DNA from 3 places in the Viridibacillus sp. KH_047 genome. Region 2 is predicted to be linked to each of the others. Evidence: riboswitches for the same ligand, from Rfam matches in the RefSeq annotation. Region 2 holds a riboswitch; each other region holds the start of a gene.
The links. Region 2 has a riboswitch for lysine ahead of AC3IS5_RS19270 (amino acid permease). Riboswitches for the same ligand answer to the same signal wherever they lie in the genome.
Positions count from the first base shown of each region.

Region 1: linked by a shared signal. The riboswitch ahead of AC3IS5_RS05075 (aspartate kinase) and the one ahead of AC3IS5_RS19270 (amino acid permease) in region 2 are both predicted to bind lysine.
Region 3: linked by a shared signal. The riboswitch ahead of AC3IS5_RS02455 (cysteine hydrolase family protein) and the one ahead of AC3IS5_RS19270 (amino acid permease) in region 2 are both predicted to bind lysine.

Region 1 covers NZ_CM174479.1:1,004,031-1,016,821, reverse strand. Annotated here, with positions in the region: gene sdhB (succinate dehydrogenase iron-sulfur subunit) at 1-574, opposite strand, end outside; gene sdhA (succinate dehydrogenase flavoprotein subunit) at 577-2,334, opposite strand; gene AC3IS5_RS05085 (succinate dehydrogenase cytochrome b558 subunit) at 2,397-3,005, opposite strand; gene AC3IS5_RS05080 (YslB family protein) at 3,278-3,691, shown strand; gene AC3IS5_RS05075 (aspartate kinase) at 3,750-4,982, opposite strand; lysine riboswitch at 5,106-5,287, opposite strand; gene uvrC (excinuclease ABC subunit UvrC) at 5,347-7,122, opposite strand; gene trxA (thioredoxin) at 7,346-7,660, opposite strand; gene AC3IS5_RS05060 (electron transfer flavoprotein subunit alpha/FixB family protein) at 7,854-8,831, opposite strand; gene AC3IS5_RS05055 (electron transfer flavoprotein subunit beta/FixA family protein) at 8,864-9,637, opposite strand; gene AC3IS5_RS05050 (enoyl-CoA hydratase) at 9,662-10,435, opposite strand; gene fadR (fatty acid metabolism transcriptional regulator FadR) at 10,540-11,121, opposite strand; gene AC3IS5_RS05040 (AMP-binding protein) at 11,225-12,791, opposite strand, start outside.
Region 2 covers NZ_CM174479.1:3,939,234-3,945,598, reverse strand. Annotated here, with positions in the region: gene AC3IS5_RS19290 (M20 metallopeptidase family protein) at 1-785, shown strand, start outside; gene AC3IS5_RS19285 (VOC family protein) at 798-1,607, shown strand; gene AC3IS5_RS19280 (CynX/NimT family MFS transporter) at 1,764-2,981, opposite strand; gene AC3IS5_RS19275 (aminoglycoside 6-adenylyltransferase) at 3,129-3,995, shown strand; lysine riboswitch at 4,119-4,297, shown strand; gene AC3IS5_RS19270 (amino acid permease) at 4,405-5,865, shown strand; gene AC3IS5_RS19265 (acetyltransferase) at 6,022-6,210, opposite strand.
Region 3 covers NZ_CM174479.1:479,549-492,339, forward strand. Annotated here, with positions in the region: gene AC3IS5_RS02415 (cytochrome d ubiquinol oxidase subunit II) at 1-167, shown strand, start outside; gene cydS (cytochrome bd oxidase small subunit CydS family protein) at 183-290, shown strand; gene rlmD (23S rRNA (uracil(1939)-C(5))-methyltransferase RlmD) at 514-1,875, shown strand; gene AC3IS5_RS02430 (tRNA dihydrouridine synthase) at 2,365-3,333, shown strand; gene AC3IS5_RS02435 (MFS transporter) at 4,050-5,309, shown strand; gene AC3IS5_RS02440 (YehS family protein) at 5,815-6,321, shown strand; gene AC3IS5_RS02445 (NAD(P)-dependent alcohol dehydrogenase) at 6,638-7,729, opposite strand; gene AC3IS5_RS02450 (LysR family transcriptional regulator) at 7,964-8,854, shown strand; lysine riboswitch at 9,219-9,403, shown strand; gene AC3IS5_RS02455 (cysteine hydrolase family protein) at 9,573-10,289, shown strand; gene AC3IS5_RS02460 (APC family permease) at 10,305-11,663, shown strand; gene AC3IS5_RS02465 (alpha/beta-type small acid-soluble spore protein) at 11,823-12,032, opposite strand; gene AC3IS5_RS02470 (DJ-1/PfpI family protein) at 12,501-12,791, opposite strand, start outside.

The DNA of each region.
Region 1 (12,791 bases), 1.3 Mb from region 2:
GAGCATTAAATAAACGTACTTGTGAAAGTGGAGCTGGTCCCATGAAATCAGAATGAGTATTCACGTTAGGACATGCTTCAAGACAAACACCACAAGTCATACATTTAGATAATTCATAAGCCCATTCACGTTTGCGCTCTGGCATACGTGGACCTTCACCAAGATCATAAGAACCATCGATTGGAACCCATGCTTTCACTTTTTTAAGTGAATCAAACATGCGGCTACGGTCGATTTGCAGGTCACGAATGACAGGGAAAGTGCTCATTGGTTGTAATTTAATTGGTTGTTCTAGTTGGTCAACTAACGCTGAACATGATTGACGAGGACGACCGTTAATAACCATTGAACATGCACCACAAACTTCTTCAAGGCAGCTCATGTCCCATGAAACTGGAGATGTATTTTTACCATCAGCAGTTACTGGATTACGTTGAATTTCCATTAATATAGAAATTACGTTCATACCATGACGGTAAGGTACGTTGAATTTTTCCCAATATGGTTGTGAATCCGTTGTATCTTGACGTTCAATTTCTACACTAATATATTTCGTTTCAACTGCTTGTCCCATGATTATTTATCCCCTTTCTTTGCAGAATAGTCACGTTTACGTGGTGGAATTAACGAAACATCAACTTCTTCGTAGCTTAATTTAGGCTCAGTAGATGGAGTGAATTCCGCGATAGTTGTTTTCAAGAAGTTTTCATCATCACGTTCTGGGAAGTCTGGTTTATAGTGTGCCCCACGACTTTCATCACGATTTAACGCACCTAAAGTAATAACACGAGCAAGAGCCATCATGTTTTTCAACTGACGAGTGAATTGTACACCTTGGTTACTCCATTTAGCAGTATCGTTAATGTTGATGTTGTTATAACGTTCTTGTAATTCCATGATTTTATTGTCTGTTGCTCTTAATTTATCGTTGAAACGTACAACAGTAGCGTTAGCTGTCATCCATTCACCAAGTTCTTTGTGAAGTAGGTATGCATTTTCGTTACCGTCTAATTTCAATGTATCATCCCATTTTTGCTGTTCTTCAGCAACTGCGGAATCGTAAATTGAAGAAGGAAGATCTTCTACATGTTTTTCAAGACCTTTGATGTAGTTAACAGCGTTTGGTCCTGCAATACTACCACCATAGATAGCTGATAATAATGAGTTAGCTCCTAAACGGTTACCACCGTGTTGAGAGTAATCACATTCACCTGCAGCAAATAGACCTGGAATAGTTGTATGTTGATCGTAATCTACCCATAGACCGCCCATAGAATAATGAACTGCTGGGAAGATCTTCATAGGTACTTTATGTGGATCGTCACCTACGAATTTTTGGTAGATTTCAATGATACCACCAAGCTTAATGTCAAGTTCATGTGGATCTTTGTGAGAAAGATCTAGATAAACAACGTTTTCACCGTTGACACCAAGTTTTTGGTTAATACAAACGTCAAAGATTTCACGTGTTGCAATATCACGTGGCACTAAGTTACCGTATGCAGGATATTTTTCTTCTAAGAAGTACCAAGGTTTACCGTCTTTGTAAGTCCAAATACGGCCACCTTCACCACGAGCAGATTCTGACATTAGACGAAGTTTATCGTCACCAGGAATTGCTGTAGGGTGAATTTGGATGAACTCACCGTTCGCGTATTTAGCACCTTGTTGATAAACGATAGATGCTGCCGAACCAGTGTTAATCATTGAGTTTGTTGATTTACCGAAGATAATACCAGGACCACCACTTGCCATGATCACTGCGTCAGAACGGAATGCTTTGATTTCGTGAGTTGTAAGGTTTTGTGCTTTAATCCCTTTACATACGCCTTCGTCATCAAGAACTAGTCCTAAGAATTCCCAACCTTCGTATTTTGTTACTAAGCCTTCTACTTCCCATTTACGAACTTGTTCGTCTAGAGCGTATAGAAGTTGTTGACCTGTTGTCGCACCAGCAAATGCTGTACGGTGCATTAATGTACCACCGAAACGACGGAAATCTAATAAACCTTCTGGTGTACGGTTGAACATAACACCCATACGGTCAAATAAATGGATGATTCCTGGTGCCGCATCAGCCATTGCTTTTACTGGTGGTTGGTTCGCTAAGAAGTCCCCACCGTAAACTGTATCATCAAAGTGGATCCATGGAGAATCCCCTTCACCTTTTGTATTAACAGCACCGTTGATTCCGCCCTGTGCACAAACAGAGTGTGAGCGTTTTACTGGTACTAATGAGAATAATTCAACTTCTGTGCCCATTTCGGCTGCTTTCATAGTAGCCATTAAACCAGCAAGACCGCCGCCAACGACTATCAATTTGCTTTTAGCCATGATATTTCTCACTCCTCTTTCAATTAGTAATCAAGCGCTTACATGATTTTAAGTGCACTGCCTTATACGAATGCAAGTAAAGCCGATACGCCGACTACAGATAACACTAAGAAAATTAAAATAGTAACATATGTTGCGATTTTTTGAGATTTTGGAGATTGAGTAATTCCCCAACTTACTAGGAATGCCCAAACACCGTTAGCTAAGTGGAAAGTTGCTGAAATAATACCAGCGATATAGAATGCTACCATCCAAGGATTAGATAGAACATCTGCCATCATGTTGTAATCAACTTCAGTTCCAAGTGCTTTTTGGATACGAGTTTGGAAAATATGCCATGCGATAAACACAACTAGGAATACTCCTGTGAAACGTTGCAATACGTACATCCAGTTACGGAAAGTGCTAAAACGTTTAGTGTTTGGTTGCCCAGTGAAGGCTATGTACACACCATAAAAAGCATGGAACATTAATGGAATGTAAATCACAATCCATTCTAGAGCCCATAAGAATGGGAGACTCCCCATAAATTCACTTGCTGTGTTAAATGATTCTGCACCTTTTGTTGCTGTAAAGTTAATAAACAAGTGTTGCGTCAAGAACAGTCCAACTGGAATAATTCCAAGAAGTGAATGCAGTCGACGCCAATAAAACTCTCGATCTTTCGACAAAACTGTTACCCCCCTTAATACTGAAAATAGACAGACGAACAACTACCAACGCTTTCCAACGCGGTATCCATTGACTGCATATTTCATCATGGTACAATATTATGACAAGTTCATTGTACTCTCATCATGGCAGAGCGTCAAGGTAACTAGCACTATTTCTAGATACCTTTAAATCATGCTTTTTTCTCGTAAATACATAAATATTCTACTAGAAAACGCTATTCTCTAACTCTGACAAAAATTAGACAAAATTAAATGAAAGAAGGCAAATCATGTCATCTACTAACACTCAACACTTCCCATTATTTGGTTACGAACTAATCAGAGATCACGTTCTCTCGTCTGTTCTTGGAAAAAACGAGGAAGATATCCTATATTGGTGCGGCAAAGAGTTAGCACGCAAGTTTCCTTTATACAGCATGGAAGAAGCTGTTTCATTTTTTCAAGAAGCCGGATGGGGAGAGCTTTCTATAGAAAAACAATCTAAAGATGAAACGTTTTATACTCTCACTGGAGATCCTGAGGCTATGCAATTTGACAAACGCTGCTTCCGTCTTGAAAGTGGCTTCCTAGCAGCTCAACAAGAGAAAATCAGTGGTTTCTTAACAGAATGCTACGACGAAAAGAAAGCAAAACGTGGGCTTGTACGATTCCATGTTAAATGGGATTTAAAAGACAAACTATAAAAAGAAGCTGACTAAATATCTGTTCAAGATGGCTAGTCAGCTTCTTTTTATTTTATGATTAAACTTGAATTGCTAGACTAGCTGCCAACTCAAATTCATCATGTAATGCGTTTGCAGTTAACAACATCGATTCTTGTGGAATGACAACAGAAATTTTTATTTCAGAAGTACTTACCATTTTCAATGTAATGTTTTCTTTATGTAAGCGATCGAACATTTTTGCGGCTACGCCAGGATTAGACACCATACCAGAACCTACAATCGATACCTTAGCTACGTCCTCTTCATAATTCACATGACAATAACCAATTTTAGATTTATTTGCTTCTAATACTCGAGCGGTATCTGCTAAATTTTCTTTCGTAATAGTAAATGATACTGAAGGCTCTATCCCTTCGAGTATAGTTTGAACGATAATATCAACATTTATATGATTATCAGCTAAAACCGTGAAAATATTGACTAAAGAACCTTTATAATTCCCCTCGTATCCTACCGTTACACGAACAATATCTGACATAAACGCTACTCCACGTACAACTAAATCTTTTTCCACTTCAACTTCCTCCTTCATAATTGTTCCTTCATCGTCTACATAACTAGAGCGAACTGCTAATGGGATCTTGTAGTTTTTTGCAAACTCTACGGCACGTGGATGTAAGACACCTGCTCCTAAATTTGCTAATTCTAACATTTCATCATATGACAGTTCCTGTAGTTTGCGAGCTTTTGGAACATAACGTGGATCTGAAGTGTACACACCATCAACATCTGTATAAATATCACAGCGCTCGGCACCTAATGCTGCAGCTAAAGCAACTGCTGTTGTATCTGATCCTCCGCGACCTAGAGTTGTAATATTGTTATTACTATCGATTCCTTGGAAACCTGCAACTACCGCAACTTGGCCTTTATCCAATGCTTTTTGCACATTTTCAGATTGGATTTCAACAATGCGGGAATCACTTGGAATCCCTTCCGTTAAGATACCAGCTTGCCAACCAGTGAAAGACTGCGCTGATAACCCTAAACTTTGCAATGCAATCGTTAATAATGAGATAGTCACCTGCTCACCAGTTGTTAAGAGCGTATCCATTTCACGCTTCGATGGATTTGGCATTACTTCATGTGCCATCTCTACTAACTTATCCGTCGTTTTACCCATTGCTGAAACAACAACGACAATGTCATAGCCCTTATCTTTCTCTTTCTGAATGCGCTTTGCCACATGCAATACGCGTTCAATCGTTGCAACTGATGTACCACCAAATTTAAAAACTAAACAACTCACTCATAACCTCTCCCTTATTTGTTATGACGACCGTATCACAATGACATCTTATGAAAAAAGCAGCCTTCCACACGTTTCCGTGTGAAAAGCCGCCTCGTAGCATGCACGTTCAAAAGAACATTCATGTGAGATAGCCCTCCAGAACCGAAACGGATCTGACAATTCTACACTTGTTAAATGTAGAACCAGTAATAAATTTGAAATAGTCAATTTATCACTTCGGCGGCCTCCCCTTTCATCAGCAGTCATAGGATCTATTCATCCTCTTGCTGATTACTCTTGAAATCCGCGCCTCTATCATCACTAATTAGTGATTATTTATAATAGTAATGTTACTTTAACATAATTTTCAGATTACTGCAATTTATTTTTCAGAAAAATAAGTAAATATGGTATGAGCTAGTTTTTTTGGTACATTCGCAGCAATTAACTCTTCATAGGATGCCTCACGAATTTTTTTAACAGATCCAAATTGTTTGAGAAGCTGCTGCTTACGTTTCGGACCAATTCCTTCAATTTCATCGAGAACAGATGTAATGGCATTCTTCTCATGTAATTGGCGATGGAAGGTAATAGCAAAACGGTGAACTTCATCTTGAATTCTTTGTAAAAGATAAAATGCTTCACTCGTTCTCTTCAACGGAATAATTTCTGGCGGCGAGCCATACAGCAATTGAGAAGTTTGGTGTTTATCATCTTTTGCCAAACCTGCAATAGGAATATCTAAACCAAGCTCATCTTCTAAGATTTCTCTTGCCACTTCCATTTGTCCTTTCCCACCATCAATAACGATTAAATCGGGTAAGGGTAAGCCATCTCTTAATACACGAGTATATCTTCGGCGAATGACTTCTCGCATTGCTCCGTAATCGTCGTGCTTTGCAGCAACTTGAATTTTATATTTTCGATAATCCTTTTTGCTCGGCTTACCGTCAATAAAAACAACCATCGCTGAAACGGCGTCCGCACCAAAAATATGGGAGTTATCAAATGATTCTATGCGAAGCGGTGTCGCAATATTCATCGCATTTCCCAATTCTTCGCAGGCACCTATTGTCCTTTTTTCTTGACGCTCAAGTAACTGGAATTTCTCAGAGATAGCAATTTGTGCATTTTTACTCGCTAAATCAACAAGTTCTTTTTTCTTTCCCCTTTGAGGAATCGTCACTTTTACATCAAGTACTGTAGCTAGAAGGTCCCCTTCAATATTCGTAGGTATGAAGATTTCCTTCGGCTTGATATGTTCTGCCTGTTCATAAAAGCGTCCCACAAATGTTAAGAATTCTTCCTCAGGGTCTCGATAAATCGGGAATAATGAAACATCTCTCTCGATTAACTTTCCTTGTCGTACAAAGAATACTTGGATACACATCCAACCTTTATCAACCGCATAACCAAAAACGTCACGGTTCGTTAGATCAGTAAGCGTAATCTTCTGGCGTTCCATGACAGTTTCAATATGGGCAATTTGATCTCGATATTCTTTTGCTCGTTCGAACTCTAATTTTTCAGCTGCATCGAGCATTTTTGCATTTAAATCTTCTTTAACTTCCCCGTAGCCGCCGTTGAGAAAACTCGTAATATCTTGAATTATCTCTTGATATTGCTCTTTCTCAACTTCTTTTACACAAGGAGCTAGACATTGTCCTAAATGATGATATAAGCAAACTCGATTCGGTAAATTTGTGCATTTCCTTAGCGGATATAGGCGATCAAGTAATTTTTTCGTTTCATTTGCAGCAAAGCTATTTGGATAAGGTCCAAAGTATTTACCATTATCCTTTTTAACTTTTCGGACTATAAGAAGTCGAGGGTGCCTCTCGTTCGTTATTTTAATATATGGATACGTCTTGTCATCCTTCAGCATAATGTTGTATTTCGGATCATGTGTTTTAATGAGGTTTAATTCTAAGATAAATGCCTCTAAATCCGAAGATGTCACGATGTACTCGAAGTCTTCTATTTCACTAACAAGTCGTTGCGTTTTACCATCGTGGCTGCCTGTGAAATAAGAACGTACGCGATTTTTTAATACTTTAGCCTTGCCGACATAAATGATTGTTCCTTGACGATCCTTCATCAAATAACAACCAGGTTGGTCAGGTAGAATAGCTAACTTTTGCTTTATTAATTCGTTCACCTTATCACCTTCTTAGAAAAGTGCGAGCACCTAGGTCCGTTCTGACTATCATAGACAAATTGTCATAAAGGTTGCTCTTTAACCTCCATTTCAAATGAGCTTTTGATCTCGAGGGCCAGGCGCTGTATCTAAATTTTATACAGAATAGTTTTAATCTCTATTAATTCTAAAAAAAACCGGGAACCATTGTAGGAACCCGGTTTAATATTCATTTTTTCTAAGATTAAGCGTGTTTTTGAATGAATTCTGCTAATGCTTCTTTCGGTTGGAAACCAACAGTTTTATCAACTGGCTCTCCGTCTTTGAATAATAAAAGAGTTGGAATTGACATAATGCCGAATTTGCTTGCTGTTTCTTGGTTTTGGTCTACATCAACTTTAACAATTTTAGCTGCACCGTTTAATTCAGAATCTAGTTCTTCTAAAACAGGAGCGATCATTTTACAAGGTCCGCACCAAGTTGCCCAAAAGTCAACTAGTACTAAACCTTCTGCGATATCATTTGAAAAGCTTGCATCTGTTGCGTGTACGATTGCCATATTAAATATCCTCCTTCAACTTACGTATAACGGTAGTATAGCATGGATGAAAAGCACGAGCGACTGTTATGCTTATAACAGCATTATTTTGCAATAACGATAGTAAAAAACGTCTATCACACGTTAGTATGTATGCTTATATGAAGAAAACCCTGTAAATGGTATGACCGTTTACAGGGTTTAGACGCATCTATTATGCGTTTACTAATAACTTTTTGAACTCTTCAGTAAGCATTGGGATAACTTCAAAAAGATCTCCAACGATACCGTAGTCAGCTACTTTAAAGATATTCGCTTCTGGATCTTTATTGATCGCAACGATAACTTTTGAGTTAGACATACCAGCTAGATGTTGGATTGCACCTGAAATACCAGCAGCGATATAAAGATCAGGTGTAACTACTTTACCTGTTTGACCGATTTGCAATGAATAATCACAGTAATCGGCATCACACGCTCCACGTGAAGCACCAACAGCGCCACCTAGTACGTTAGCAAGCTCTTTTAATGGTGCAAAACCGTCTTCGCTTTTCACGCCACGTCCACCAGCTACTACTACTTTCGCTTCTGATAAATCAACGCCATCTGTTGATTTGCGAACAACTTCTTTAATAATAGTACGTAGATTCGTAATATCTACAGAAATCGATGACACATCACCTGAACGAGATTCATCTTTTGCTAGAGGAGCTATGTTATTTGGACGGATTGTCACGAACACAAGTCCCTCTTTCACTTGTACTTTTTCAAATGCTTTACCAGAATAGATTGGACGGATGAAAACTACTGAGTCATCTTCCCCTTCAATATCTGTAACATCTGATACTAAACCACTTTGTAATTTACTAGCTAGTTTAGGAGAAAGGTCTTTACCTAGAGCAGTATGACCGAAAACGATTGCTTCTGGTTGCTCTTGCTCAGTAACAGCCATAAATGCTTGACTAAAACCATCAGAAGTATACTGTTTTAAATGTGGGTGTTCAACAGTCACTACACGGTCTACACCGTTTTGAATAAGTTCCTGGGCAAGATTCGCTACAGCGTCTCCGATTAGAACGCCAACAACTTCTCCGCTACCAGACACTTTTTTTGCAGCTGCAATAGCTTCGAATGATACATTTCTTAAGCTTCCTTCGCGTACTTCACCTAATACCAATACTTTTTTAGACATGTTATGTCCCTCCCATACAATTTAAAATCAGCTTAAACGACTTTCGCTTCTGAATGTAATAGACTAACAAGCTCTTTCACTTGATCAGATAAATCGCCTTCTAATACACGTCCAGCTACTTTTTGAGCTGGTAAGTAAATTTCAACTGTTGTAGTTTTTGCTTGAACATCATCTTCGTCAATATCTAAATCATCTAATTCTAGCTCTTCAAGAGGCTTTTTCTTCGCTTTCATAATACCAGGTAAAGATGGGTAACGAGGTTCGTTTAAACCTTGTTGTGCTGTCACTAGAAGTGGTAACTCTGCTTCAAGAACTTCTGAATCCCCTTCTACGTCACGAATGATTTTCGCTGTTTTGCCATCGATTTCAAGTTTTGTAATCGTTGTTACATAGTTTATGCCTAGTAATTCCGCAACACGTGGACCTACTTGACCTGAGCCACCATCTATAGCAACGTTACCACCTAAAATAAGATCTGCTTCTTTATCTTTTAAGTATTCAGCTAAAATATATGCGGCTGAGAATTGATCAAGCTCATCTAAATCATCTTCAGTGTTGATTAAGACTGCTTTATCAGCTCCCATTGCTAAAGCTGTACGGAGTTGTTTTTCTGCATCTTCTCCGCCGAGAGTAACAACTGTTACTTCGCCGCCTTGTGCATCACGAACTTGAATAGCTTCTTCGATTGCGTATTCATCGTATGGGTTGATGATGAATTCAGCTCCATCTTCTTGGATTGCCCCACCAGTTACAACAATCTTTTCTTCTGTGTCAAAAGTACGTTTTACTAATACAAAAATGTTCATTCAACTAACCTCCTAATACTATTTTTATTTTCCTGTGAAAGTTGGTTCACGTTTTTCGATGAATGCTTGGATACCTTCTTTGGCATCCTCAGACATGAAAACGGTACCAAAAGCTTTTGCCTCAGCTTCAATGCCTTCATAGAATGAAGTATGTTTAGCATATTGCAGCATGTCGATTGCAGCTTTTAAAGCAACCGAGCTTTTCTTCGCAATACATTTCGCTGTTGCAATCGTTTGAGGTAGTAATTCCTCATCAGAGAAGGCAGCGTTTGCTAAGCCCCACTTAACAGCCTCAGTACCGGAAATTGGATTACTAGTGAACATCATTTCTGCCGCTTTTGCTACCCCAACATATCGAGGTAAACGCTGTGTACCACCAAAACCAGGAATTAACCCTAATTGTAATTCAGGTAATCCTAATTTCGCGTTTTCAGTCACATAGCGGAAATGACAACTCATCGCTAGCTCAAGTCCCCCACCTAAAGCAGCGCCATGAATTCCAGCAATAACTGGCTTAGAGAATTTCTCTAAACGTTCAAAGACATCTTGTCCATTAGCAGATAATTTTACAAATTCAGCACCCGATGTAACATCTGTAAATTCTTTAATATCTGCTCCTGCTGAGAAGAATCTTCCTTCTCCATGCAATACAATGACTCGAACTGAATCATCGTGCTCTACAGCATTTAAAAGTTCATTTACTTCTAAAATTAGACCCCGCGATAAAGCATTAGCGGGTGGGCGCTGAATCGTTGCAATTGCAACCCCATCTTCAACTGTCCAACGTAAAAATTCCATACTCCCATTTCCCCCTTTGCATTTGGCTATGTAAGTAGTTTCCGAGTTGAATCGAAGCAATGGATTGGCTGCTACCAATTCAACCAATTAATTTTTACAATTGCCTATGCTTTTATTCCATTGAGTATTAAATGTTGTACTTTCGGTGCTAGCGCAGTTAAATCATATTTATGATCATTCATGACCCATGATGTTGTTACTTCATCAACCGTTCCGAAAATGAGCTGACGAGCAAGTCGCAGATCCATCTCTGGATTGAATTCTTTCGTCTCCATACCTTCTACTAATATTTCATCAAGTAATACTAAATACTCTCTTAATATCGTATTAATTTTGAGACGAACATCTTTATTAGACTGACGAAGCTCTAATTGTGTAACTGTAGCCAAATGATGATCCCCTGCTAACACCTGGAAATGATTCTCAATCATCGCATTTAACTTTTCAGACGATGACTTTCCATCTCTTATTATACACTGTAAATTTTCTACAAACACAGACATTTTTTCCTTAAATACCGAAATTAATATGTCTTCTTTGTTTTTAAAGTATAAATAGATTGTTCCATCGGCGACGCCTGCCTGTTTAGCAATCTTGGAAACTTGTGCATGGTGATAACCATTTTCCGCAATTACAATAACGGCCGCATCGATAATTTGTCTATATTTCGGTTTATCTTTCTTCAATACGATCACCACCATATAAAAAATGAAAATATGAATGACTATTCATTCATATTTTCATCTTATAATTTCATTTTACACTTGTCAAGCCGACTTGTCATTATTTTCACATAATTTTCTGTATTCTTTCTTTATCTTCATCTTGTAAAGTACGGCGCAGTATTTTACCAACAGCAGTTTTTGGTAGTTCATCGCGGAATTCATAAATACGCGGCACTTTAAATGCTGCTAAGTTATCTCTGCAATAAGCATTGAATTCTTCTTCTGTCACTTTCATACCTTCTTTTAATACGATAAAAGCTTTCACTGTTTCACCGCGATATGGATCAGGTACACCGAGTGCTACACATTCCTGGACAGCTTCATGCTCATATAAAACTTCTTCGATTTCTCTAGGATAAATATTGAACCCACCAGCAATGATGATATCCTTTTTCCGATCAACAACATAAAAGTAGCCTTTGTCATCCATATAGCCTAAATCTCCAGTTAAAAACCAACCATCACGCATCGCCATTTCTGTGTCTTCCGGACGATTCCAGTATCCTTTCATCACTTGAGGACCTTTCACAGCAATTTCACCGATCTCACCAATTGGTAATGGCTCTGTTGAGTCTACTTGAAGAATAGCTGCGTCTGTGTTCGGCCAAGGGACGCCGACAGAACCTTTTACACGCTCATTATGCCAAATAAAATTACAATGTGTTACAGGCGATGTTTCTGTTAAACCGTATCCTTCTACAAGCTTTCCGCCAGTAATCTTCTCGAATTTCTCTTGTACTTCAATTGGCAATGGTGCCGAACCACTCATGCACGCCTTGATAGAAGATAAGTTATATTTCGCAATATCTGGATGATTTAATAAACCAATATAGAGGGTAGGTGCCCCTGGGAAAAGCGTTGTTTTTTGTTTTTGAATGGTTTTTAAAGTAGTTTCAACATCAAATTTCGGTAATAGTACCATTTTATCTCCGCGCATAACAGACAATAGTAATACCGTAGTCATTCCGTAAACATGGAAAAATGGTAGCACCCCCATAATTACTTCTTCACCAGGTATACACTCTGACATCCATACACTACACATTTGTACGTTCGCTATTAAGTTTTTATGCGTTAACATAACTCCTTTAGGATAGCCGGTTGTACCGCCTGTATATTGCAATAATGCAATGTCCTCTTCAATATTAAAACTTAAAGCGATTGGTTCAGTTGTGCTTACTCTCATAACTTCTGTAAATAAATGATTGCTACCACTATGCTCAACTGTAACCTTAAATCCATATTGCTTCTTTTGAATAAATGGATACACTAAATTTTTCGGGAAAGGTAAGTAGTCCTTAATCGCTGTAATAATGACATGTTCTAAATGAGTATCCTTCATAACCTTTGCAATACGCGGATATAAAATATCCAAAGATAAAATCACTTTCGCTCCCGAATCTTTCATCTGGTATTCAATTTCTCTTTCTGTATAAAGCGGGTTTGTTTGAACGACAATTCCTCCGGCATATAGCACCCCAAAATAACCTATAACGCCTTGAGGACAGTTTGGTAGCATAATGGCTACACGATCACCTTTCTCAATACCAATGGATACTAAATAATTGGCGAACTTTAATGAGCTCTCGTACAACTCTTTGTACGTAACATCCTTCCCCATAAAATGAATC
Region 2 (6,365 bases):
TTTTTATCTTCCAACATGCGGAAGAAAAACCTCCTGGTGGTGCGAAATTCATGATTGCTGAAGATGTATTGAAGGAAGTCGATTATGTATTTGGCGCGCATTTAGATTCGGGTTCACCAGTTGGAAAGGTATCTGTTGGGGATGGTTTTAAAATGGCTGCAGTTGATAAATTTGCGATTAAAATTCAAGGACTAGGTGGCCATGGTGCGAAACCACAACAATCCATCGACTCAATTGTTGTGGGTAGCGAAATCGTTGGAGCGTTGCAGAAAATTGTCAGTCGTCGCTTAAATCCATTTGATGCAGCGGTAGTGACAGTCGGTGTATTCCATGCAGGAAGTGCTTTTAATATTATTGCAGATTCGGCACTTATTGAAGGAACGGTTCGCACAATGACGGATGAAGTTCGTAATAAGGTAAAAGAAGAAATCTACTCAATCGTCAAAGGCATAACGGAATCAGCACATGCCACATATGAAATTGATTATTTACACGGCTATCCAGCTTTATACAATCATCCGGCTGAAACTGCTCTTGTGAAAGATTTATTTGAAAGGGAATTTGGTACTGAATCGGTGATTGAATTTGAACCGTCAATGGGTGGAGAGGATTTTGCGTACTTTTTAAATGAAAAGCCAGGTACTTATTTTAAAGCAGGATCACAGAATGACGACGAACGCACTCATTTTGCACATCATCATCCGAAATTCGATTTTGATGAAAGAGCGTTATTAACAATAGAGAAAGCATTTGTGAAAATCGTTTCACATTATTTATTTAAATAAGGGGACTTGAACATGACATTATCTTTTGATCACGTAGTACATTTTGTAGAGGAACCAAAAGAAGTAATACAATCATTACAAAACCAAGGAATTCATGCTGTTGAAGGTGGCGTACATGAAGGACGCGGAACGTACAATGCACTTAGTTACTTTGATCTAAGTTATATAGAGTACCTTGGTACATACGACAGAGAGCTAGTAACTGGGGCAGAGCATTTGCATCACAGCCTTATTGAAACAGTAGTAAATAATGATTTCACAGAAGGTTTCGTAAGATTTGCAATTCGCACAACGGATATTGAAGGTATAGCAGAGCGTTTGAAAGAGCAAGGTTTATCAGTAAATGGTCCAGTGCCAATGAATAGAAAACGACCGGATGGCAGTATTATAAGCTGGCAATTACTTTACGCTGGAGAAGAAAATGACTCTCTTCAATTGCCATTTATTATTCAATGGGATGACAATGATGATAAGCGTAGACAGGAGCAAGTTGAAAAAGGAGTCATTGGAAAGCAACCAGAAAAGTTGGACTTTGCAGGTGTTACTTTTGCAGTAATAGATGCTGAAAAAACTGCTGAAAAATGGTCTCGATATTTAGGGTTAGAGTTTGCAGAAGCGTATGTCGATCCGGAGTTGAATGCTATTATACAGGTTCTTACATTAGCTGGCGGTGACTTATACTTTGCTAGCCCTATTGGAGAGGGAGTTGTTGCAAAAGTATTAGCAGAACTAGGAGAATGTCCATTCCAAGTGAATTTCTCAGGAGCTAAAGAACCTGCTACATTTGAATTGTTAAATGGTCGTTATCATTTTGAGAAATAAGTTATATAGATTAGTGCACCGATAAATCTAGAGAAGCTATTATGCAGTGATTGAGACTGCGTAATAGCTTTTTTCTATGACTAGTATGGTTAGGATAATGTAGTTTTAAGTTAACAATACGAAAAAATCCGAGCCATTATAAGCTCGGATTCATCTCTACTTTTCAGGTGTAACATAACCTTCTTTTGCAGCATGCATACCAGCTGACACTAATAATACTACAGTAATAAGGAATAGGAAGTTGGCTGTTGTCCAACTATTTGAAATATCATGGATAAAGCCAAATAGTACAGGGCCAACTGCCGCTAATAAATAACCGAATGATTGAGCAGTACCTGATAATTCAGCCGCTTCATCAGCTGTACGCGTACGAAGTGAGAAGAACATCATCGCTAAACTAAATGATGCACCACCTGCAAGTCCTAGCAATATCATCCATAATACTGTCAATGAAGTCCATCCAGCTAAAATACCACCAAATCCTACTATATAAAGAATGCCGTATACTGCAACAAGAGGACGTTGATCTTTTCTACGACCTGCAATAATAGGAATGATAAACGTTGCAGGCAATTGTGAGAACTGCATAAAGGAGAACATCCATCCAGCTGTATTAGCACTCATACCTTGTGATTGCAGCATTTCAGGAATCCAAGCAGCGGTTGTATAGAAGATAAGAGATTGGAAACCCATTGCTAATGTAACGGTCCAAGTAAGGGGAGATTTCCAAAGTGGGACTTGTTCTTTCTTAGTTTGAGTGGCACTTTTCACTTCTGACTTAGGTTTGCGGATTTGTGGAAGCCAAACAATAAAGGCAATAACCGCTAAAATGAACCAAATACCAAGTGCAATTTTCCAACCGAATTCACCACTAGCGAGCGGATAACTAATCCCAGCTGCTAAGCTAGCCGATATATTCATAGAGACTGTGAATAACCCTGTTAATAATCCAACTTGTAAAGGGAATTTCAATTTAATTAAGCTTGGTAATAGTACATTTCCAAAAGCAATTGCGACACCAATTAGGGATGTACCTAATAACAGCATGGATGTCGTTCCTAAAGATCGAGTAAGAATTCCTATAGCTAGTAATGCTGTTGAGAATAGTAAAGTACGTTCTATGCCAAAGCGCTTTGAAAATTTTGGCGCAAATGGTGAAATAACAGCAAAAGCAAGTAAGGGAATCGTTGTGATAAATCCTGCTAATACATTTGAAATATGTAGGCCATCACGAATAAATGAAATGATTGGACCTACAGATGTTAAAGGAGCACGTAATGTAGAAGCGATGAAAATAATCCCAATTACAAGTAACCAAACATTACGATTCCATTTTAGCTTGTTGCTATTTTGAACAGCTTGATTTGTTGCCAATTGTAACGCCTCCTATTATATATATTTATGAATCTTATAATATTTTAAACCTACTAATTGACAAAGGTTAATTATATCAAAGAAAATGGATAATCCTAATAAGATGGCTTAAAATAAAATCACCAATTTAATACGGGGGTATTGATGATGAGAACAGCGCAACAAATGATGGATTTAATCCTAGATGTAGCGGAAAATGATGAGCGAGTACGTGCAGTTTGTATGAATGGTTCAAGAACAAATATAAATGTAAAAAAGGATCCCTTTCAAGATTTTGATATCGTTTATATTGTGACGGATATCAAATCATTTACTAACAATCCTCATTGGGTAGATATTTTTGGAGAGAGGATCATTATGCAAACGCCAGAAGATATGGTGTTGTTTAAACCTGAGCTTGGCGGGCGCTATACATATTTGATGCAATTTTCGGATGGGAACCGAATTGATTTGATGCTTATCCCTGTCGAAGAACAAGAAGCATATTGTAAAGAAGACAGTTTAACTACAATCTTGTTAGATAAAGATGGGTCACTCCCTAAACTCCCTCTACCAACGGACGTCAATTACTGGGTACAATGCCCAACAGAAGAACATTATAAAGATTGTTGTAATGAATTTTGGTGGGTTGCTACATATATTGCGAAAGGATTATGGAGAAAAGAGATGCTCTATGCACAAGCACATTTTAATAATACGCGTGAAATGCTTATTCAAATGCTTTCATGGCAAGTCGGAGTGCAAACAGACTTTTCTAGAAGTGTTGGTAAAAACGGCAAGGACCTTGAGTACCTATTACCAAAAGAGATGTGGGAGCAGTTACTTGCAACATATAATAATGCTAGCTATGATTCAGCATGGCAAGCACTATTTACTATGTGTGATTTATTTCAAAGTACAGCAACAAATGTTGCTAGCATGCTTTCATTCCAAAGTTATGAAGAAGGTGTTAAAGTGCTCAATTATTTAAAGCATATTCAAACGCTACCGAGTGATACTGAAGTAATATTTTGAAGATTTAACAAACATTAACTTAAAATGTTTTAATATTCAAGAAAATTTACATCTTGAACATAGAACTCTCTTGTATTATAATAGGGGCATATTAAATTAATATATTGCAATGCCTCATCCATTCGATGAGGTAGAGGTCGCGGTATTAAAAAGTAAAATGGATGAGGCGAAAAGCGTCAGTGATTCTATTTGAAAGGGAATATCGCCGAAGTGTTTATAAGCTTTTTCTTATAATCATTGGGGCTGTTGCCGAAAGGTGCAGAACTGTCACGTCTTAGCGGGCGTGTTGAGCTATCTTTATCAAGGTTGATGGGCATGTTTTGATACCATCGCATATTCCTTGTGATGGTATTTTTTATGACATCAAGTTAACCTTCTTGCAATGAAAAATGGAAAGAGGAGATTCTTAATGAGTAATAAAAATAACGGCCAAAGCGTAGAAACGCAAGGTCTTAATAGAGGATTGAAAAGTCGTCATGTGACGATGATTTCACTTGGAGGAACAATCGGTACAGGGCTGTTCTTAGCAAGTGGTGGAGCTATCCACGAAGCGGGTCCAGGTGGAGCGTTATTAGCATATTCTTTAATTGGTATTATGGTGTTCTTCTTAATGACAAGCTTAGGGGAAATGGCAGCATTTATGCCTGTATCAGGTTCGTTTAGTACTTACGCATCTAAATTCGTTGACCCAGCGCTAGGTTTTGCTCTTGGTTGGAACTACTGGTATAACTGGGCAATTACAATCGCAGCTGAAATTGCAGCTGTATCATTAATTATGAAATTTTGGTTCCCTGATGTATCATCATTCGTCTGGACCGCAGGATTTTTAGTAATCATCTTCACTTTGAATGTCTTATCGATTAAAAGCTTTGGTGAAAGTGAATATTGGTTTTCACTTATTAAAGTCGTTACAATTGTCGTCTTTATCATCGTCAGCTTCTTGATGGTATTTGGTTTAATGGGTGGACATGACCCAGTTGGATTCAAAAACTTCTTCATTGAAGATGGTCCATTCCATGGTGGTTTCTTCGCAATGTTTGGTATCTTCTTAGCAGCAGGTTTCTCATTCCAAGGAACAGAACTACTAGGAATTACTGCTGGTGAAACTGAAGATCCAGGAAAGAATATTCCGAAAGCTGTTCGTCAAGTTTTCTGGCGTATTCTGTTATTCTACATTTTAGCGATTTTAGCGATTGGCTTATTAATTCCATTTACTGATGAACGTTTAGCTAGTAGTGATATTACAGTAAGTCCGTTTACTTTAGTATTTGAAAATGCAGGAATCGCGTTTGCAGCTTCAATTATGAATGCGATCATTTTAACAGCGATTTTATCATCAGGAAACTCTGGTTTATATGCTTCATCACGTATGCTTTGGGAGCTTGCTAAAGATGGTAAAGCGCCTAAAATGTTTACTAAACTAAACAAACGCGGTATTCCGATGGCTGCGTTAGTGGCAACTTGTTTAGTTGCTTGTGTATCATTCATCGCATCATTCTTTGGTGATGGTGTTGTCTACATTTGGTTGTTAAATGCATCAGGTATGTGTGGATTTGTAGCTTGGTTAGGGATTGCAGTAAGTCATTACAGATTCCGTAAAGCCTATATTGTACAAGGTCGCGATTTAAACGAATTACCTTATAAAGCAAAATGGTTCCCATTCGGTCCGATCTTTGCCTTTGTACTTTGTGCAATCGTTGTTGTTGGACAAAACTATACAGCATTCACAGGTGATCATATCGACTGGTACGGTATCCTTGTTTCATATATCGGATTGCCAATTTTCTTAGCTATTTGGTTTGGCTATAAAATTGTTCATAAAACGAAAATCGTCAAACTAGAAGATTGTGACTTTGATAGTCACCGTTAACTAAAAAAGAACTACGTAGCCTCTAAGCTGCGTAGTTTTTTTGTTTTATTAATTCACACCCAATTGCAATTATAAACAAATTCATGAATGTGTTTATAGGGAGTAAAGCAATAAATTATCTGAATGACATATTAATCAATAGTGGAATAAGAAAAGCTATTGCAAATTCTTAGGCTCAGTGACATAAAAAGTTTCAATGTATCCACAATCATTACAATACTCAGCTGATACAGGTGAAGATTTGCCTCTGATATTATTTGCTGGAACCATTTGAAGAATTACAGCACCACTGTGAAGTACTCCTTTTTTCATTTCGTTTCCGTCACATTTAGGACATTTACCCATACCTCATCTCCAACTCCTTGAAATTGTATTTTTTGTAAAATACCTTGAGTAGAATTATAGCATAAGTTCTAATGTGCTGAGCTGAAATAAATGGAATATTTAAATAGATGGAACTAGTTAAATACCACATAGTTCCTTTTGTTTTAGTGCTTTAA
Region 3 (12,791 bases), 790 kb from region 2:
CATATTTGACTATATATGATAGCTTTACGAATCCAGCAATGGCAACTGCTTTAGTAGTTGCTTTCGTGCTAGGACTTTTACTGCTAATACCATCAATATATTTGCTCTTGAAGTTATTCTTATTCAACAAAGATTATATTCGTGGAAAAAAAGACCATCATGCATAAGGGAGGATTTTCAGAATGGTTAATTTTCTAATTTTCTATGCACCATTTATCATTTTAGCAGCATCCATTGCCGTAGCCTTCTTTGTAGCATTAAAAGATGGGCCAGTTACGAAAGGTGAATAATTAACTTTTTAAATCCAAGTGTCGATTCTGGCACTTGGATTTTTCTGCATCTAGCTTCGTCTGCCACACCCTCGAGGCCGCTTCAAACACTCAAATGAAGTCAAAAAGCGATTCCACATGAGTGTTCTTCACCGCTTGACGGGTGTGAACGGGCACTCGGCGCTTTTGTTCCTTCTAAGAGGTCATGGTACAATAGAAGAACTGAAATGGAGGAAGTACGAAAATGACAGCACCAGTAAAGAAAAATGACCGCTTGACGGTTTATATAGAAGACTTAACGCATGACGGAGCAGGGGTTGCTAAAATCGATGGTTACCCACTTTTTATCCAAGGTGGACTGCCTGATGAAACTGCTGAAGTCCATGTATTGAAAACACTAAAAAACTACGGCTTTGCAAAAATTATCAACATTACAGAACCTTCACCTGACCGCGTCGCGGCACCATGCCCTGTATTTGCACAATGTGGCGGTTGTCAGCTACAGCACTTATCATACGAAGGTCAATTGAAATGGAAAGAAAAAATGGTCCGTAATGTCATGACTCGTATCGGTAAGATTGACGCACCAGTGTTACCTGTTAAAGGTATGGACAATCCATGGAACTATCGCAATAAAGCTCAAATTCCATTTGGCCTAAACGGTGAAGCACCGATTGCAGGCTTTTACAAAACAAAATCACATGATATCGTCGATACAGATCGTTGCCTAATCCAAACGGCAGAGGCAGACGCCATTTTAGAAGGCTTAAAACCACGTCTTTGGAAGTTAGGTATTAAACCATATGATGAGCAAACAGGACAAGGTATGCTACGCCATGTAGTAGTACGCAAAGGCCGCGCAACAAACGAAGTAATGGTAGTACTTGTAACGAAAAAGCGCAAATTCCCGCAAGCTGAAGCAGCAGTGGAATTAATCAAGCAACTCGTACCAAATGTAACATCAATTATGCAAAATATTAATGGTGAAAAAACAAACGTTATCTTCGGTAACGAAACGCTAAAACTATGGGGCAATGACACCATTGAAGATACAATTGGTGACGTACGCTTTGAGATTTCAGCGCGTTCATTCTATCAAGTAAATCCTGAGCAAACAGAAGTACTTTATAAGCAAGCTTTAGATTACGCAGACCTAAAAGGGGACGAAACAGTGATCGATGCTTACTGTGGCATTGGTTCAATTTCATTATTCCTAGCACAAAAAGCGAAATCTGTAATGGGTGTGGAAATCGTACCGCAAGCAATTGAAGATGCGAAACGTAACGCTGAACTGAATGGCTTTATAAATACGTATTTCGAGGCAGGTCCAGCAGAAGAAGTCATTCCACGCTGGTACAAAGAAGGCAAAACAGCAGACGTTTTAGTAGTCGATCCACCACGCAAAGGTTGCGACGAAGCATTGTTAAATACCATTTTAGAGCAACGTCCAAAACGTGTTGTGTATGTATCTTGTAACCCAGCTACATTGGCAAGAGATTTAAGGATTTTAGAAGATGGTGGCTATAAAACACAGGAAGTGCAACCTGTGGATATGTTCCCACATACGGCGCATTGTGAAGCGGTCGCTTGGTTGGAGCTAGTTTAATTAAACAGTAAAATGAAAAAAGCAGATGGTTCAGAAGTATGATAATGTACTTCTAAATAATCTGCTTTTACTTTTACATTTCTCAAATAAATCAAGCTAATATTGTGGGGGGAAATGTATCAATATAAAATGAAATCGTGATTTTTTTATATTACCCTTTCTTAACGAAAAATACCGTTCAATAACAAGGTCATTATAAAAAGTGAAAATGCCAACTATATTTTTTTCAACATGAAAATATAGTTAAGAGAACATTGTATGAAGATAAATTAATAAAGCTAGGTTATACTTTAAAATGATTTAATGACTTTAACTAGCAGACATCTATGGAATGTCCACATATATTCCTAACACTGTTAGGGACTGGTGGGATTAATCTATTAAATATTAAACATGGCATAAGTAATAAAGAAATAGAAACATTTTAGTTATTAATTTTGGGATGAGCGTTTGACTATGTACCCATAATGAGAGGATTTGAAATTAAATATGACAGAGAATTTTTGGGAGAGTTTACCGAAGCCGTTTTTTGTACTTGCACCAATGGAAGATGTAACAGATGTTGTTTTTCGTCACGTAGTAAGTGAAGCCGGTCGACCGGATGTATTTTTCACAGAGTTTACAAACTCGGATAGCTATTGTCATCCAGAGGGCATGAAAAGTGTGCAAGGCCGTTTGGTTTTTACAGAAGATGAACAGCCAATGGTGGCACATATTTGGGGGGATAATCCCGAATATTTCCGTCAAATGAGTATTGGCATGGCAGAGCTAGGATTTAAAGGCATCGATATTAATATGGGCTGCCCTGTACCGAATGTGGCAACGAGAGGGAAAGGTAGTGGCCTTATTCTGCGTCCAGAAGTTGCGGCAGAACTTATTCAAGCAGCAAAAGCGGGTGGACTGCCTGTCAGCGTGAAAACACGAATTGGCTATAACGAGATAAATGAGTGGGAGGAGTGGCTAACGCATATTTTAAAGCAGGATATTGCGAACATTTCTATTCATTTACGTACAAGAAAGGAAATGAGCCAAGTAGATGCGCATTGGGAGCTAATTCCGGAAATCAAAAAATTACGTGACCGTATCGCACCGAATACGCTACTAACAATCAATGGAGACATTCCTGACCGTCAAACTGGGATGCAGCTTGCTGAACAATATGGTATTGATGGCGTTATGATCGGGCGAGGTATTTTTAAAAATCCTTTTGCTTTTGAAAAAGAGCCAAAAGAGCATAGCAGTAAAGAGTATCTTGATCTTTTAAGACTGCAGCTTGATCTTCAAGATCAATATGCGGAAGTACTACCACGATCAATGACAGGGCTTCATCGCTTTTTCAAAATTTATGTCAAAGGATTCCCTGGAGCTGCTGAATTAAGAAATCAATTGATGAACACGAAATCAACAGATGAAGTGCGTGCATTACTTGATAACTTTGAATCAAACAATGTTGATTGACGATAGAATGATGTAACTGAAAAAAAAGTTAGAGCTTATTAAGCAGTAAATTGGCAGGGATGAATGCGGTATTGAACCCACCAGCACCACATATACCCAACACATGTTGAGTGTTGTGCATGGCTCGAATTGAAATGAATTTTTGTGTAACGCGTCTGATAGTAATTAGGATCAGGGACGTTAGGGTAAAGAATTTAACTTAATAGATATTTGAAATGTTAAAAACAGACGGTTTAGAAGTGTTATAATGCACTTCTAAACCGTCTGTTTTACTATGATTTTATGAATTAGGCGAGTTAAGATAGAAAATCTAACTTAAGCGGTCGCGTGGTAGAAACTAGTATTGTAAAGCAAAAATAGATTCTCTTGCTATATGAAATAAAGTTGTACAAACCGTGTGGATAAAGGATGGAGAAAAGGGGTTATCCCAATCTCTCCATCCTTTATCCACTTTTTGTTTGTGAACGAAGTATAGATTGAGAAGAAGATGATAAGAAGTATCTTATGTATGATGGGTTGAAATTTGGTGAAAAGGTTAGGGGGGCTCAAGATTCTGTGCAGAGGCGATAAAATCCAAGATTCAAGCTTTTTTATTAAACTTAGTGAACTAAAACATTTCCACCCCAATTCAAATTATAAAATAACTCTGGAAAACAGTTTTTTACCGTTACATGAATACATATATATAGACTAAAAGCTAATAGGAGTAGTGATCATTGGACAAACAAAATAGCAGATACAGATGGATTGTATTTGTTTCTGTATTGTTTACTTACTTGTTAATGGCGAGCCAACGGACTGCTCCGGGATTGATTACGGATCAATTGATGAGGGATTTTAATGTAACTGCATCAACGATTGGGTTATTGACGAGTATACAATTTTTAGTGTACACGAGTTTGCAAATTCCGATGGGGATTTTGGCCGATCGTTTTGGCCCAAACTTTTTTCTAATTATCGGTGCCATACTTACAGGTTTAGGTACAATCATTTATAGTCTTGGTACACATGAATTCGTCCTTTTCTTTTCCAGAATATTAACTGGGATAGGGGATGCGACTATATGGGTTAATATGGTGCTAATTTTGGCCCAATGGTTTCATACAAAGGAATTTGTGAGATTAATTGGGCTGGCGGGAATGACAGGAAGTCTTGGTTTCTTATTGGCGACAGTCCCTTTCTCCACATTGATACTTTTACTTGGTTGGAGAGCAGCATTTTTCTCAGCAGGACTATTATTATGTTTATGTGGATTTCTCCTTTATATTGTACTTGTAAAAAAGCCTAAACGAATCTTTTTGGATGAACCGGTAGTTGTAACAGTAGAAGTACAACGCGAAAAAACAGTAGTTTTATTGCGGAGAATTTTTTCAAATCGGCAAGCATGGGCACTATTCTTTTGTCATTTTGGAGTAGTTGGAGGTTATGTAGGGTTTATCAGTTCTTGGGCAGTACCATATGGGATGAATATGTATGAAATGACACGCTCAGATGCAAGCCAGCTGATTATGGTTGGTCTCATCGGGGCACTTATTGGAGCTCCCCTAACTAGTTGGATTTCAAGCCGGTTAGAAACAATAAAAAGGCCATATATTGTCGTTCATAGCACGGTTTTATTGGGTTGGTTTTCTTTCCTTTTATCTAATGGGCATCCGTCATTTTTCTTACTAATTATACTATTCTTTATCATTGGATTTGGATATGGGTCAAGTGCATTAACTTTTGCAGCTGTACGTCAATCTTTCCCTATAAAGGAATCCGGCATTGTTTCTGGAGTTGCGAATACGGGTGGCTTTCTAAGTGCTGTCTTGCTACCAATCATTTTTGGATATATATTGGATCATTTTCAAGCTACTACAGGTAATCAAGTTGATGGATACTATTATGGTTTCATTGCGCCTGTTATCTTCTCCATAGTTGGCTTGATTGGATTGATTTCATATAAGGAAAAGCGTCAGCATTCCCGTTTTGATTGATAGCATATTAATCATATGACTTTATTCAGTTTATATTGAAGAAGTCTAAATTCAAAACCACATACTGTGCGATGCTATAAAAGACCATGGATTTAAAAATTCCCTATGGTCTTTTTTATAATTGTTTAATTATAAAAATAACAAATGGTTAGTATAGATTAGTTAGTGAACGAGAAAATAATGATGTGTGAGTACTAGCTCAATTCAATTTTGAAAAAGCTATAAAAGAGAATACGACATAACTTGAAATAAACGCTAGTTCTTGTGAAAATGGAGATTGTAAAAGTGTTTACACTTATTTGTAGAGTAGTATGTCTTTATCACTCTTTTTGAATAATTTAGGTGATGTAATTATAGATGTCGACTCCTAAAGCTAATTGATAGAAATCGAATTTTTTTTAGGTACTACTAACAACGTTGTGTATATACGTGTTAAGATTCTTAAAGGACAATTAAACTGCTGAAGCGATGAAGAAAAAAAGCAATAGTATGAGGTGCATTATAAATGGATAACAATGATATTTTAATTAGAACAAGGTACGCTCTAGATATAAAAAATAGAGATATGGTAGAGATATTTAAGCTTGGTGGTATGGAAGTATCAAGAGAAGAAGTACCAAAGATACTGACAAAATCAAAAGATGAATTTGATGATGAAGTTAACGTAGAAGAAAATGACGATCAGATAAAATGTGATTATAAAATGTTAGAGTCATTTTTAAATGGCTTCATTACTTTTAAAAGAGGAAAACAGGATGCAAAACCAGGGCAACCAAAAGCTCCTGAACCAACTAAGGATCATGTGAATAATATGCTTCTGAAAAAATTGAAAGTAGCACTACAATTAACAACAGAAGATATGTTGGATATCCTTGATGATGGCGGTATAGCTGTTTCAAAAGGTGAATTAGGCGCTATCTTTAGAAAACCAGGGCATAGAAATTATAAAGAGTGCGGCGATAATTTCGCACGTAAATTCTTAAAAGGATTGGCTGTTAGGTATAGAGCGTAATGGAATAGCATATTTAATTTTCACAAAAAGCCTCTTTCACGGAAAGGGCTTTTTGTGTTTTAACGATTAACTTTGTAATAATACAATCACAAATATTGAGGATGTTTTTTTCAAATGTATGATTATTTATGTTTAGATAAATTTATCTCCTATGTGGTATGTGCCTGCATGCGACACATTGCGAAGCTGTCGCGTGGTTGGAATTAGTTTAATATATATCAGAATTTTTGTTGGTTTTGATTTTTAGCTAATACAATAAAACCCAAACAAAACTAGAAAGGTCTAAATTTGTGTGGGTTAATGTTAACAACTAAAACTATTTGGCGATTTTTACTATTGGTTTAATTGTGATACCTGTTTTTGAATCTTCAAATGCTTGATTAATGTCTTCGAAGTCATAGAATTTTACTAATTTATCGAATGGGAATTTTCCTTCTTTATAGTAGTTCACTAATTTAGGAATGTGTTGTTGCGGTACTGAATCTCCTTGAACTGTACCAACGATAGATTTACCTTCCATTAGAATATCATTTGTAAAGTTAATTGTTACATCTCCACCCATACCAACGATGGCAACTTTACCTGATACGCGTAAAGCAGCAATTGATTGTTTAATTACTGGTGTTGCACCTGTTGTTTCAACAGCATAGTGAGACCCACCGTTTGTAATTTCTTTGATTTCTGTTACAACGTCCATTTCTTTACCATTAAGTGTATGAGTAGCACCAAGTTCTTTTGCAAGATCTAAACGACTTTGGTGAAGATCAACAACAATAATATGCTTTAGTCCCATGATTTTAGCAGCCATCACTGCACTTAAACCAACTGCACCACCACCATAAATAACAATAGAAGTACCTGGTTCTGAACGTAAACTATTCATGACTGTGCCACTACCAGTTTGAATACCACATCCTAATGGACCTAATAATGCTAAATCAACGTCTTTATCTACTTTTACAACATTGTTTTTATTGGCAACTGAATACGTTGCAAATGAAGATTGACCAAAGAAAGACGAAACTGAATGATGATGTTGATGAATACGGTTATCACCATCTTTTGATTTACCACCAAAATTAAGTTCTACTGTTCTTTCACATAAGTTTTGGTGTCCAGTTAAACATTGTGAACATTCGCCACAATAAGCATATGAAAGAACAACATGATCTCCGGGTTGTACATTTGTAACACTAGAACCAACCTTTTCTACAATACCAGCACCTTCGTGTCCAAGTACTGCTGGAAATGGAGCGCCTTTCCCATTGATTGATTCTGCATCAGTGTGACAAACACCTGTAGCGACTATTTTAATAAGAACTTCATCAGAACCTGGTTCCATTAATTCTACTTCTTCAATTTTTAATGCTTCTCCAACATTGTGTGATACTGCTGCTTGGATTTTCATAATAACTTCTCCTTTTAATCACGCCTTTATAGCGAATATTGTATAATTAAATGTGTCAATTTATCGAACAATTCCATCATATGTTTTAAATGAAAGTGTTTCAATAACCGCTAAGTACTTACATATTCCATTAGGGTTATAAGTGTTGTTTTGGTAATAAATTGTGGTAACATGTACACAAAATGATTGAAAATTAATGTTTTACTATACGGTATAAAGGGGGAGGTTTTTTTTTTGCAGTTACTCCAACTAGAATACTTTTTAATAGTTGCTGAATATCAACACATGTCAAAAGCTGCAGTTGAACTAGAAATTTCTCAGGGCTCACTGAGTAAATCGATTGCCAGGTTAGAGCAAAACTTAGGGATACAGTTATTTGATCGGAAAGGGAAACAAATACAATTAAATAAGTACGGCAAGATTTATAAAGAAAAAGTAGAAAAAGCACTACAATTATTAGAGGATGCCGAAAATGAGATATATGATTTAGCAGGATTAGGAAATGCGGATTTTTCACTAGGTGTTATGACATCTGGATTTTTGCCTAAATTAGTGGGTGGATTTTTATCGCAAAGACCAAATACAAAAATGAGTCAACATGTTATGTCAGATGATGAAATGGTAGCATCACTTAAAGATGAAAAAACTGATATTTGTATTTCAACATCTCAAATAAAAGACAAAGAAATTGAATGGGTTCATTTATTTAATGAAGAAGTTTATTTATTAGTATCTGAAAAACATCGTCTTGCCACTAGGGAGTTTGTAAGTTTAGAAGAGTTAAAAAACGAATCATTTATTACATTCCCAATTGGCTTAAATTGGCGAGTTGTAACAGACTCTTTTTGTAAGCAAGCTGGATTTATTCCGAATATAAAGTTTGAGGGAAAAGAATTGTCGATTATTTTAAACTTAGTCAAAGAGAATCTAGGGATTACTTTTTTTCCTAAATATGCATATACCGATGAAGAATTAACACACTTGAAAAAAATTAGGTTAATTGAACCTTATTGTTATCGACCGGTTGGTCTAGCCTGGTTAAAAGGAAAAACATCTAAACATGCAGTCTTACAATTCAAAAAATATCTAATGGAATTTTTAAAGAAAGAACATATGACCACTTAATAAATTTCCATACGAAAGTTCTGTTTAAGTAACTGTGGCCCATGCTTGAATGATAAACAATAAATAGATTTCTTCAACATATAATGGCTATTGTTTAAGCGTACTATTTATAAATTAAATAACAAATGATTGGTTTCTGAAATTAACCAATCATTTTACATAAACCCACCAGCATCCATTGTGTTGCCACATACACTCCACACATGTAGAGTGGGTGACTTAGTTGGAATTGGGATAGAGTAAAAACATAATTAAATATATTGTGCTAAGTCTACTTTTGTAATTATTACAAAAATCTGTATTGACAGAAAAATCTTATAACAATATAATGGTCTTAATAATTAAATAAACCTCACTTTTTTGATTGTGAGGTAGAGGTGCGATATTTATTAGCGAATAGTAGAGTCAGAGAAGACGAAGAAGCTATTCAGAAGGGAATGTCGCCGAAGCATGCAATGGATTCTCATCATTACGTGCTGGGTCTGTGGTGAAAAACCACAGGACTGTCTTAATGAACTTCCCGGTTTATTAAGTTGTGCTATCTCATAAGAGACAGGGTTGGGGACTTTAGAATGACTACATCATTTTTGGTTTCTTAATCAGAAATGATGTAGTCATTTTTTATTGTCTGCAAGAGATTCTTTAGCACATAGAGGATCTCTTTTTTATTTAGTTAAAAACTAATTTAGCTTATAGGAGCTTAATGGAGGAACGTATAATGGAAAAACAACAAACACTTTATTATGATTTTATTCCGACGGGTGAAGAAAAAATGAAATTAGATCCAGCAACAACAGCGCTTTTAGTAGTTGATATGCAACATCAATTTATTAGCCGAGATGGATTGGATGCTCAAATTGCACGAGAAAAAGACATGTTTGATAAATGGACATATTTCTTTGATCGTATTGATAACTTAACGATTCCAAACAATAAAAAACTACTAGACTTTTTCCGCGAAAATAGTTTAGAAGTAACTTTCGGTCGTATTGCATGTCATCATAAGGACGGACGTGACCGTTCCCCTGTACAACGTCGCCCAGGTTGGAACAATATTTTATTACCAATCGGTGATCCGGGAGCAGAAATGGTAGATGAATTAAAACCATTAGACGATGAAATCGTAGTAAATAAAACGACAGACAGTGTTTTAAGTGGCACAAATTATGAATTTTTACTTCGCAACATGGGTATTGAAACGGTTGTTTGTACAGGAGTTGTGACAGACCAATGTGTAGCTTCAACTGTACGAAGTCTAGCTGATGCAGGCTTTGAAGTGATTCTAGTTGAGGATGCATGTGCAGCTGCTACGCAACAACTTCATGATGCAGAAATTATGATTATGAATCAAATTTATTGCCAAGTAATGAGCACAGTAGAAGTCATTGATTTGATTACAGAAGAAATTGAACAACGTGCAGTAGTTCAAGGGTAGAGAGGAAGCTTTTAAATGAGTAATGTTCAGAGCAATACAACTCAAGGAAATGTAGCTCCTCATTTTAAACGTGTTCTCACACTGAAAGATTTAGTAATCTATGGTATCGCGTTTATGACACCAATTGCTCCTGCTTATATATACGGCTTTGCGGCAGAATCAACAGGCGGTATGCTACCGTTAGCGTATTTAGTCGCGATGGTAGCGATGATGTTTTCTGCATATAGCTACGGTCGAATGGCTGCGGCGTTTCCAATTGGTGGCTCTACGTATACATATACACAACGTGCGATTAACGCACATTTAGGTTTTTTTGCAGGATGGGCGATGTTTATGGACTATGTATTAGTGCCATTAATTGTCTTCATGGTCGGTGCATCCTATGCGAATGCATTAATTCCAGCGATTCCATACTGGGCGTGGGTATTACTTATTGCCGGTATAATTACTGTTGTAAATGTCCTGGGAATCGGAATAGCTGCTAAAACCAACCAACTCCTTGTAATCTTCATGGGGATTGTTGTAGTCATTTTTGTGATTTTCTGTATGAAAGCGATTGTTGTTGAAGATGGTGTATTTTCTTTAATTTCGATTACACCATTCTTTAATGATGAGACGTTCGTAATGACAACGATTATTTCTGGTGCAGCGATGGCCTGCTTCTCGTTCTTGGGATTTGACTCAATCACAACATTATCAGAAGAAGCAGTAAATCCAAAAGATGATATTTGGAAAGCGGCTATTCTTTCTTGTTTAATCGGTGGGGTTATTTTTATCGTACAAGCTTATGTTGCACAACTGGTATGGCCAGATGTAACTAGCTTCAGCTCAGCTGATACAGCTCTATTTGATATTGCAAATGCTGCAGGTGGTGCACTGCTTGCAACACTTTACACAGTAGCTATTATTGCTTCGACATTTACAGCAGGTATAACTGGTCAGGCAAGTGCTTCACGTTTAATGTTTAGTATGGGACGTGATGAAGTACTTTCAAAGAAATTCTTTACACATTTACACCCGAAATATAAAACACCGGTCTATAATATTTTATTATTGTGTAGCATTAGTATAGTAGGTGCGATTTTTTTACCAATTGACCTAGTTGCAGAATTAATGAACTTTGGTGGTTTAGCAGGTTTTATGCTCGTTAATTTATCCGTAATTGTGTATTATTATTTCCGTAAAAAAGAGAAGAAATTTATTCGTTACTTTTTAATTCCGGCTCTTGGATTTTTAATCTGTTTCTACTTATTTATCAATCTGTCACCAATGACGTTAAAAATAGGATTTATTTGGTTAGCTATAGGATTTGTTTATGCGCTAATTACAACAAAAGGATTTAAAAAATATCCTCCAAGTTTTAAAGAGATATAGTTTTTAGTTAAATATCATAAGTAGTAAAACAACTATGTTAATAAGAAGAGATTAATGGATAAGGAAAAAGCGGGAGAAAGTAGTAATAAACTATATTCAGTAAGGTAATCCAAAGTAAAAAGGTAGAGCATAATAACTCTACCTTCTTACTTTGGATTTTTATTGTCCAGAATTTCCTTTTACTTGGTTTTCAGCCATTTGAACTAGTCGTTTAGTAATTTCTCCACCAACTGAACCGTTTGCGCGAGAAGAAGCTTCTCCTCCAAGTTGTACACCAAACTCTTGAGCAATTTCATATTTCATTTGATCAACCGCTTGTTGAACACCTGGTACTTCAAGTTTATTTGAACTTCGGTTATTTGAAGCCATATCTATCACCTCCTTGTGATATTAGAATGGACAAAGATTTGTTTTTAATACATATAGTGAAGAGGTGAAAAGTCCATCCTACATGTTGTTTTAGGCTGCTATAGCAATATAAATATCTATTTCAAAAAACAAAAAAATTAAAGTAAGCTTTTGAAGGAAGGGATTTTAAATAGTATTTTTGAAATAAAAAATATAGTTAATTACAAAAGTATATTCTGTGAAACGAATGGAAAAATAATAAATGCAGGCAGAATAAGTGTGGTAGAGTTTAGTAACAGAAAGTGTAGAATGGCCAATTGAGTTACACACTAAAAAAGCCATCATATTCAGAAAAATTCCAATGGCCAAATGATTATTGTTTATGAATGAGGTTTATGAGGAAGTGAATCAGTAGCTATAAAGAAACGTATCCAAAATACATTAAGATATTTTGGATACGTTCTTTTGTCTCTTTTTTAATAACAAATTTTATTGATTTAGTTGTTTAATGAATTCTCTCATAAATCCTGGTAGATCTGGCCATGCATGTCCGGAAATGAGGTTTCCTTGAACATGGAGAGGGTCTTCAATATAAGTTGCTCCTGCAGCTTCTACATCTGGTTTACATGCGATATAAGCCGTTAATTCCCGACCTTTTAAGTATTGAGAAACAGTTGTTAAAATGAGACTAGCGTGGCAAATTGCTGCAACTGGTTTATTTGCCTCAAAGAAATGAGCGACGATCTTTGGAACATTTTCATTTAATCGAATGTATTCAGG